DNA from 3 places in the Allobosea sp. FW305-C-101 genome. Region 1 is predicted to be linked to each of the others. Evidence: predicted binding sites of a transcription regulator. Region 1 holds the regulator's gene; each other region holds the start of a gene.

The links. The regulator LexA, encoded in region 1, represses DNA repair genes until DNA is damaged. The targets are predictions, from matches to a motif close to TGTTCNNNNTGTGTTCNG.
Region 2: AC3WMA_RS01570 (ImuA family protein) is a predicted target of LexA. The motif match lies at 1,163-1,180, and genes of this name have one in related genera.
Region 3: AC3WMA_RS06415 (DNA recombination protein RmuC) is a predicted target of LexA. The motif match lies at 846-863, and genes of this name have one in related genera.

What each region holds. Positions count from the first base shown of each region.
Region 1 is NZ_JBYSYT010000003.1:380,765-383,026, forward strand. It holds gene AC3WMA_RS16535 (molybdopterin molybdotransferase MoeA) at 1-499, shown strand, start outside; gene lexA (transcriptional repressor LexA) at 580-1,293, shown strand; gene AC3WMA_RS16545 (ComEC/Rec2 family competence protein) at 1,287-2,262, opposite strand, start outside.
Region 2 is NZ_JBYSYT010000001.1:332,960-335,221, reverse strand. It holds gene AC3WMA_RS01575 (helix-turn-helix domain-containing protein) at 61-1,086, shown strand; gene AC3WMA_RS01570 (ImuA family protein) at 1,195-2,055, shown strand; gene AC3WMA_RS01565 (Y-family DNA polymerase) at 1,961-2,262, shown strand, end outside.
Region 3 is NZ_JBYSYT010000001.1:1,351,132-1,353,393, forward strand. It holds gene fmt (methionyl-tRNA formyltransferase) at 1-160, opposite strand, end outside; gene def (peptide deformylase) at 242-781, opposite strand; gene AC3WMA_RS06415 (DNA recombination protein RmuC) at 896-2,080, shown strand.

The DNA.
Region 1 (2,262 bases):
CGAGGCCGATGCCGATGTGCTGATCACGCTGGGCGGCGCCTCGGTCGGCGCGCATGACCTCGTGCAGGAGGCGCTGACGCGCGCCGGCATGACCCTCGGCTTCTGGAAGATCGCGATGCGGCCGGGCAAGCCGATGATGACCGGGCGCCTCGGCCGGATGGTCGTGGTCGGACTGCCGGGCAATCCGGTCTCCTCGATCGTCTGCGGCCATCTTTTCGTGCTGCCCTTGATCGAGGCGCTGCTCGGCATCTCGGATGCCGATCGCGACCGCAGCATCCCCGCCATTCTCGGCCGCGACATGCCAGGCAACGACGAGCGCGAGGACTACCTGCGCTCGGAGCTCACGCTGACGCCGGAAGGCTGGGTGGCGACGCCGTTCGACCGGCAGGACTCCTCGATGCTCGGCACGCTGGCACGGGCGCAAGCGTTAACAATCCGTCCGGCCCATGCCGCCCCGACGAAGAAGGGCGATACCTGCCATATCCTGCCCTTGCGGTAGCAGCTTGCAGAACACAAGCAGAACGCGTATGGTGTTCGTGCTTTGTTTCGAATCTGCGCTTTGAGGGGCTGGCGGCGACCATGCTGACACGCAAGCAACACGAACTCCTGCGCTTCATCCAGGAACGCTTGCGCGAGAGCGGTGTCCCACCCTCCTTCGACGAGATGAAGGATGCGCTCGACCTGCGCTCGAAATCCGGCATTCACCGCCTGATCATGGCGCTGGAGGAACGCGGCTTCATCCGCCGCCTGCCGAACCGGGCGCGCGCGCTCGAAGTGATCAAGATGCCGGACGGTCTTGGCGCCCCGCAGCCGCGCCCCCGCTTCAATCCGGCCGTGGTGCAGGGTGGTCTCGGTGCGCAGCCCAGCGTCGCCAAGCCTCGGCCCACAGCCGTCGAGGACGACAGCCGGCATGCCATCGCGATTCCCGTCATGGGCCGCATCGCGGCGGGCACGCCGATCTCGGCGATCCAGAGCCGCAGCCACACCGTCTCGCTGCCGCCCGACATGCTCGGCTCCGGCGAGCATTACGCGCTGGAAGTGCGCGGCGATTCGATGGTCGAGGCCGGCATTCTCGACGGCGATACGGTCGTCATCCGCAGGCAGGACACGGCCAATACCGGCGACATCGTCGTGGCTCTCATCGACGACGAGGAAGCGACGCTGAAGCGCCTGCGCAAGCGTGGTTCCTCGATCGCGCTCGAAGCCGCGAATCCGGCTTACGAGACCCGCGTGCTCGGTCCCGACCGGGTCAAGATCCAGGGCCGCCTCGTCAACCTGATGCGGCGTTACTGAAGACGCTCGACATCGGCATCAGGCTCGCTATCGACGGGCAACGCAGGTTGTACGGCTGGAGACTGACCACCCGGCCGTGCGGCTGATTCCGCCGGGCGCGGCTCGCGCCGGCGGCTCCAGGGGCGTTCGGCGGCATTTGGCTCCGAGATGTGGCTGCTCCACCCGTATGCCGTCCGGTAGAGCGAGGTCGCGCCATCGCGTGATAGCGCCATGCGCTCGACGAGCCTGGCCTTGCAAGCCCCGCTCCATGGGATGGCGGTGACGACGAGATCGGCGCGCAGGCAATCCTCGATGATGGCGAGGCGCTCGCGCGTATAGGCGACCGTGCGCTTGTCGGCTGTCTGCGCGACACACCCCAACCGGTCGCAGCTGACGCCGGTACGCAGCGTCGGATCGTCGGGCGAGCGGCTGTCGCCATCGGCGGCAAGCCATTGCTGCAGGACGAAGCGGCTGGGCTTGCCCGCGATCGCGAGGCGCCCGTCCGGGCCGCGCACGGCCAGCCCCGAGCCGTCGCGCTCGATCAGGATCTCGGGCCGCTCCGGCTTGCCGGCTATGGCAACGCCGAGGATGAGCGGCACGGCCGCCAACCAGCGCCAGGCCGTGGTCCAGAGCGTCAGCCAGAGCAAAGCCACAGCGAAACAGGCCAGCACGCCTGAGCCGAAGGCCGCGACCGTCACGGTGGAATGGTCGATGGTCGCGACCCAATGCGCCACCTTGAGCACGACATCGGAGGCAAGCCCCATCAGGGCCCAGGCCGGCCAGTCCAGCCCGAACGGATAGGCGAGTACGCCGAACACGGCCGCCGGCATCACGAAGAGCGAGACGAAAGGCAGCGCCATGGCGTTGCCGAGCAGGCCGAAGGGGTTGAAGGTCTGGAAATGATAGGCGCCGAAGGGTGCGGTCGCGGCGGTCGCCAGCATGGTGGTGACGAGGATGCCGAGCGCCGCCGTCCAGATCGGCCCGAGCGGC
Region 2 (2,262 bases), on a different contig from region 1:
ATGTTTCTGCGGTCTAAGCTTGGACTTCCGCGAACGCGCTATAGGACTGAGGCGAATCCGGTGTCGAAAACGGGAGATGTGGCTGTCGCGACACGCCCCGGCCGGGAAGGGGCGCCGGAAACGCGGAATTTCGCGCCGTTCTGGCTGGTCTCCGCTGATGTTGGCCGCGACGAGGCGAGCACGCTCTCGCGGCGCATCCTCGGTCGCACCGTCGCCCGCGAGGCCGCGGCGCCCGATCTGCCTCTGCCTTTCGACGCGCGCTGCGTCCTGACCACGCGCCCCGATATCGGCCTGCGCTCCTGCTTCGCCCCGGCTTCGCACTGGATCTGGCAGCCGGATGGAATCGGGGAGGGCGTGCGCTACATTCTCATTCGGCCGGCCGAGGCGCGGGTGGTGATCCGCCAGGGCGACCGGCGCATCGCCTTGCGTGCTCGCGAGGCAGCGGCGCTCGCTCTAGACCAGGCGACCGAATTCGTGCTGGCCCAGCCCGGCCGCATCGACGTGATCGAGCTGGACTCGGCCCTGCTGCCTTCGCTCGTCGACAATGCCGGGCTGATGCAGATCATCCCGCGCTCGAACCCGGGCTTGCAGGCGCTGGCGCATTACGGCGCGCTCCTGCTGCGAGGCTTGCTGCCCTTGAACTCCGCCGAGCTTCAGGCTCTGGCCAAGGGCCATGTCCACGATCTCATCGGTGCCGCCCTCGCGGACCGCGAGCCTGCGGCGCCGGCCGCGATGGCGGATCGTCGAGCCGGCCGTCTCGCCGCGATCAAGGCGGATATCGAGGCGCGGCTGGAGCGGCGCGATCTCGGCGTCGAGATGATCGCGACCTTGCATGGCATCAGCGCCCGCGTCGTGCAGAAGCTGTTCGAGGCCGAGGGGCGGACCTTTTCCGACTACGTGCTGGAGCGCCGGCTCGACCGGGCCTGGCACCGGCTGGTCACGGCGGAAGGCGCGGCGCTCACCATCAGCACCGTCGCCTATGAGGTCGGCTTTGGCGATCTCTCCTATTTCAACCGCTGTTTCCGCAAGCGCTTCGGCCGCCCGCCCTCGCAAGTGAAGGCCCAGGCGGTCAGCGGCGAGGCCTGATCCGCGTCACCCTTTGGCAGGGGCATGGGGACGACCGGAAGACTCGACTCGCCTTCCGGCGGGGGTCGTTCTATAAAAGAACAAAGAGAGAACAATTATCGTGCTCCCATGCCAGAGACCGCACCGACCCTGTCCGACCTGCGCCGCAGCCTCGCCGAGGCCGCTCTTCGGAGTGGCCCGGTCGCGGCCGGCCGTATCGGCCTTGGCGTGCCCGGTCTGGACGAGGTCCTGAACGGCGGGCTCGCAAGGGCGGCGTTGCACGAGATCTACGCTGCCGAGGTCGCCGACCTCGCTGCCGCGACCGGCTTCGCGCTCGGCCTCGCATTGCGGGCGGGGGAAGATGAGGGAGAGGCAGGCCGCACCATTCTCTGGGCGCGGCAGGATTTCGTGGATGCCGAGGCCGGGCGGCTCCATGCGCCGGGACTGAACGAGCTCGGCCTCGATCCGGCGCGCCTGCTGCTGGTGCGGGCACGCGACGGTGAGGGCGTGTTGCGGGCCGGGGCCGAGGCGGCGCGCTGCCCGGCGCTCGGTGCCGTGCTGATCGAGCCTTGGGGCGAGCCGCGCCCTTTCGACCTGACGGCAAGCCGCCGCCTCGCTTTGGCGGCGGAAGCCTCGGGCGTGCCGGTGCTGCTGCTGCGCGTCGCGGCGGCCGAGGCGCCGAGTGCGGCGCGTACGCGCTGGCAGGTGAGGGCGCTCGCCTCGCGGGCATTAGAGGCGAATGCGCCGGGAGCCCCGGCCTTCGCCCTGAGATTGCTGCGCCAGCGCGGCGGCGCGGCCGAGCGTGAGTGGCGTGTGGAGTGGGACCGTGACCGACATTGCTTTGCGGAACGCAGCCTTTTCGACCGACCCGACAAGTCGGCTTCCCGGACAGACCATGTCGCGCCGCTATCTCGCCCTCTGGTTCCCCTATCTGGCGACGGACAGATTGCGGCGGACGGGCGTGATCCCGGCTTCCGGCGCGCCGGCTGAGAAGCCGCATGCCCTGACCGAGATGCAGGGCAGCGCCCTGCGCCTCGTCGATTGCGACCTGCGCGCCGTCGACCTCGGCCTGACGCGGGGGATGACCCTGGCCGATGCCCGCGCCCGCATCCCCGATCTCGTCGCGCTGGAGGCGCAGCCGCAGGCCGACAGCGAGTTTCTCGAAGCGCTTGCCGGTTTCTGCGACCGTTTCACCCC
Region 3 (2,262 bases), on a different contig from region 1:
CCGCGCGATGCACCGGCGACGGCTTCAATTCGAGGCCGCGGCCAGCCTGGGCCGGAGCGCGGGTGTAGCAGGAGACGACCTCGTGGCCCTGCCCGACGATCTCGGTCAGGACCGGCACGGCGAAATCCGGCGTGCCCATGAAGATGACGCGCAAACTCATACGCTCGACCTTACCTAAAAACGAACGTCATCCCGGGCGACCGAAGTGAGACCCGGAAAGACCAGTGCCAAGTCTCGAAGCTTACGCAGCCCGCTCGCGCTTGGCCGACTTGGCGAATTTCTTGGTGACGCGCTCGCGCTTCAAACGCGAGAGATGGTCGATGAAGAGCACGCCGTTGAGATGGTCGATCTCGTGTTGCAGGCAGGTCGCGAGCAGGCCGTCGGCAGCGATCTCCTGCGTCTTGCCGTCGAGATCCATATAGCGGACCTTCACCTCGGCGGGGCGCTCGACCTCCTCGTAATATTCGGGGATCGAGAGGCAGCCTTCCTCATAGGCGCTGAACTCCTCCGAAGACCAGGTGACCTCCGGGTTGATGAAGACCTGCGGCTTCCTGGGCTCGGGCTCCTCGCCCTCCTTGGCCTCGGGCTTCGACAGGTCGATCGTCACCACGCGCAGCGGCACGCCGATCTGGATCGCCGCGAGCCCGATGCCGGGCGCGTCGTACATCGTCTCGAACATGTCCGCGACCAAGGCCTTGATCTCGGGCGTGATCGCCTCGACCGGCTTCGAGACGAGGCGAAGCTGGGCGTCGGGCAGGATGACGAGCGGGCGAATGGCCATGGGATTCCAAGGGAAAAGATCTGTTGAACCCGGGACATAAGCATTTGTGGGAGAGCGGTCAAACTGTTCCGCTTTCGTTCGCTATTCCCCATCGAATCGGCTAGGCTCCCGCGCATGAACGAGATCGCCTTCACCTTGCTGGAGCGCCCGATAACCTGGGCCGAGGTCATCATCGGCTTCGGGGCCCTGAGCCTTGTGCTGCTGATGCTGGCTGTCATCGCCGGCTGGCGTGGCGGCAAGAGCCGCGCGATCGAGGCTGCGATGGCGGCCGAGCGCGCCCGCGAGATGGACGACAAGGTCGCGGAGATGAACCGGCAGCAGGCAGAGCTCGCCGGCCGGATGCAGTCGATGGCCGAGATACTCTCGACAAGGCAGGGCGACCTCGCGCGACTCGTCGCCGACCGCATGGACGGGTTGAGCCACAAGGTCGGGCAAGGACTGGAACGGAACGTCCAGCAGACCACCGAGAGCCTCGGCAAGCTGCAGGAGCGGCTGGCGGTGATCGACTCAGCCCAGAAGAACCTGACGGACCTCACCTCGGAGGTCGTGACGCTCCGCGATGTGCTCGCCAACAAGCAGGCGCGCGGCGCCTATGGCCAGGGCCGGATGGAGGCGATCATCCGCGACGGCCTGCCCGCCGCCTTCTTCGCTTTCCAACCCCAGCTCTCGAACGGCAAGCGGCCGGACTGTCTCGTTACCCTCCCTGGCGATGGGCGCGGCCTCGTCATCGATGCCAAGTTCCCGCTGGAGAGCTTCACGCTGCTGCGCGAGGCACGCGGCGACGAGGCTAGGAAGGCCGCCGGCCAGCGCGTGCGCAGCGATGTCGGCGTGCATGTGAAGGATATCGCCGAGCGCTACTTCCTGCCGGGCGAGACGCAGGACCTGGCGCTGCTCTTCGTGCCGTCGGAATCGATCTATGCCGATCTGCACGAGCATTTCGACGATGTCGTGCAGCGGGCGCACCGGGCGCGCATCATGATCGTCTCGCCCTCGCTGCTGGCGTTGGCGATCCAGCTGATGCAGTCGCTGGTGCGCGATGCGCGGATGCGCGAAGAGGCGCAGGTCATCCAGACCGAGGTCGGCAAGCTGCTCGACGATGTGCGCCGTCTCGGCGAGCGCGTCGACAAGCTCGACAATCATTTCCGGCAGGCGCAGGACGATGTCGGCCAGATCAAGACCTCGGCCGGCAAGGTGACGAGCCGTGCCGAGAAGATCGGCGCGCTCGATTTCGACGACGAGAAGAGCGAGCCGAAACTACCCTTCGCCAAGGGTCTGGAGCTGAAGCGCGCCGCCGAATAGCGGCCTCACGCTCCCCTTCCGAGAACAGCAATCATAGATTGCCATCAGCAATAATATACAACCCTAAGCATAATTCAGACCTCCGGTTGCGGCAGCGCAACTCATGCGTGCCAGCCCCCCGCTTTCCGTTAGAGCAACCTTAAGAATTCTCTGAAAATTTCAGGAGAAATCGCAGCCCAAAT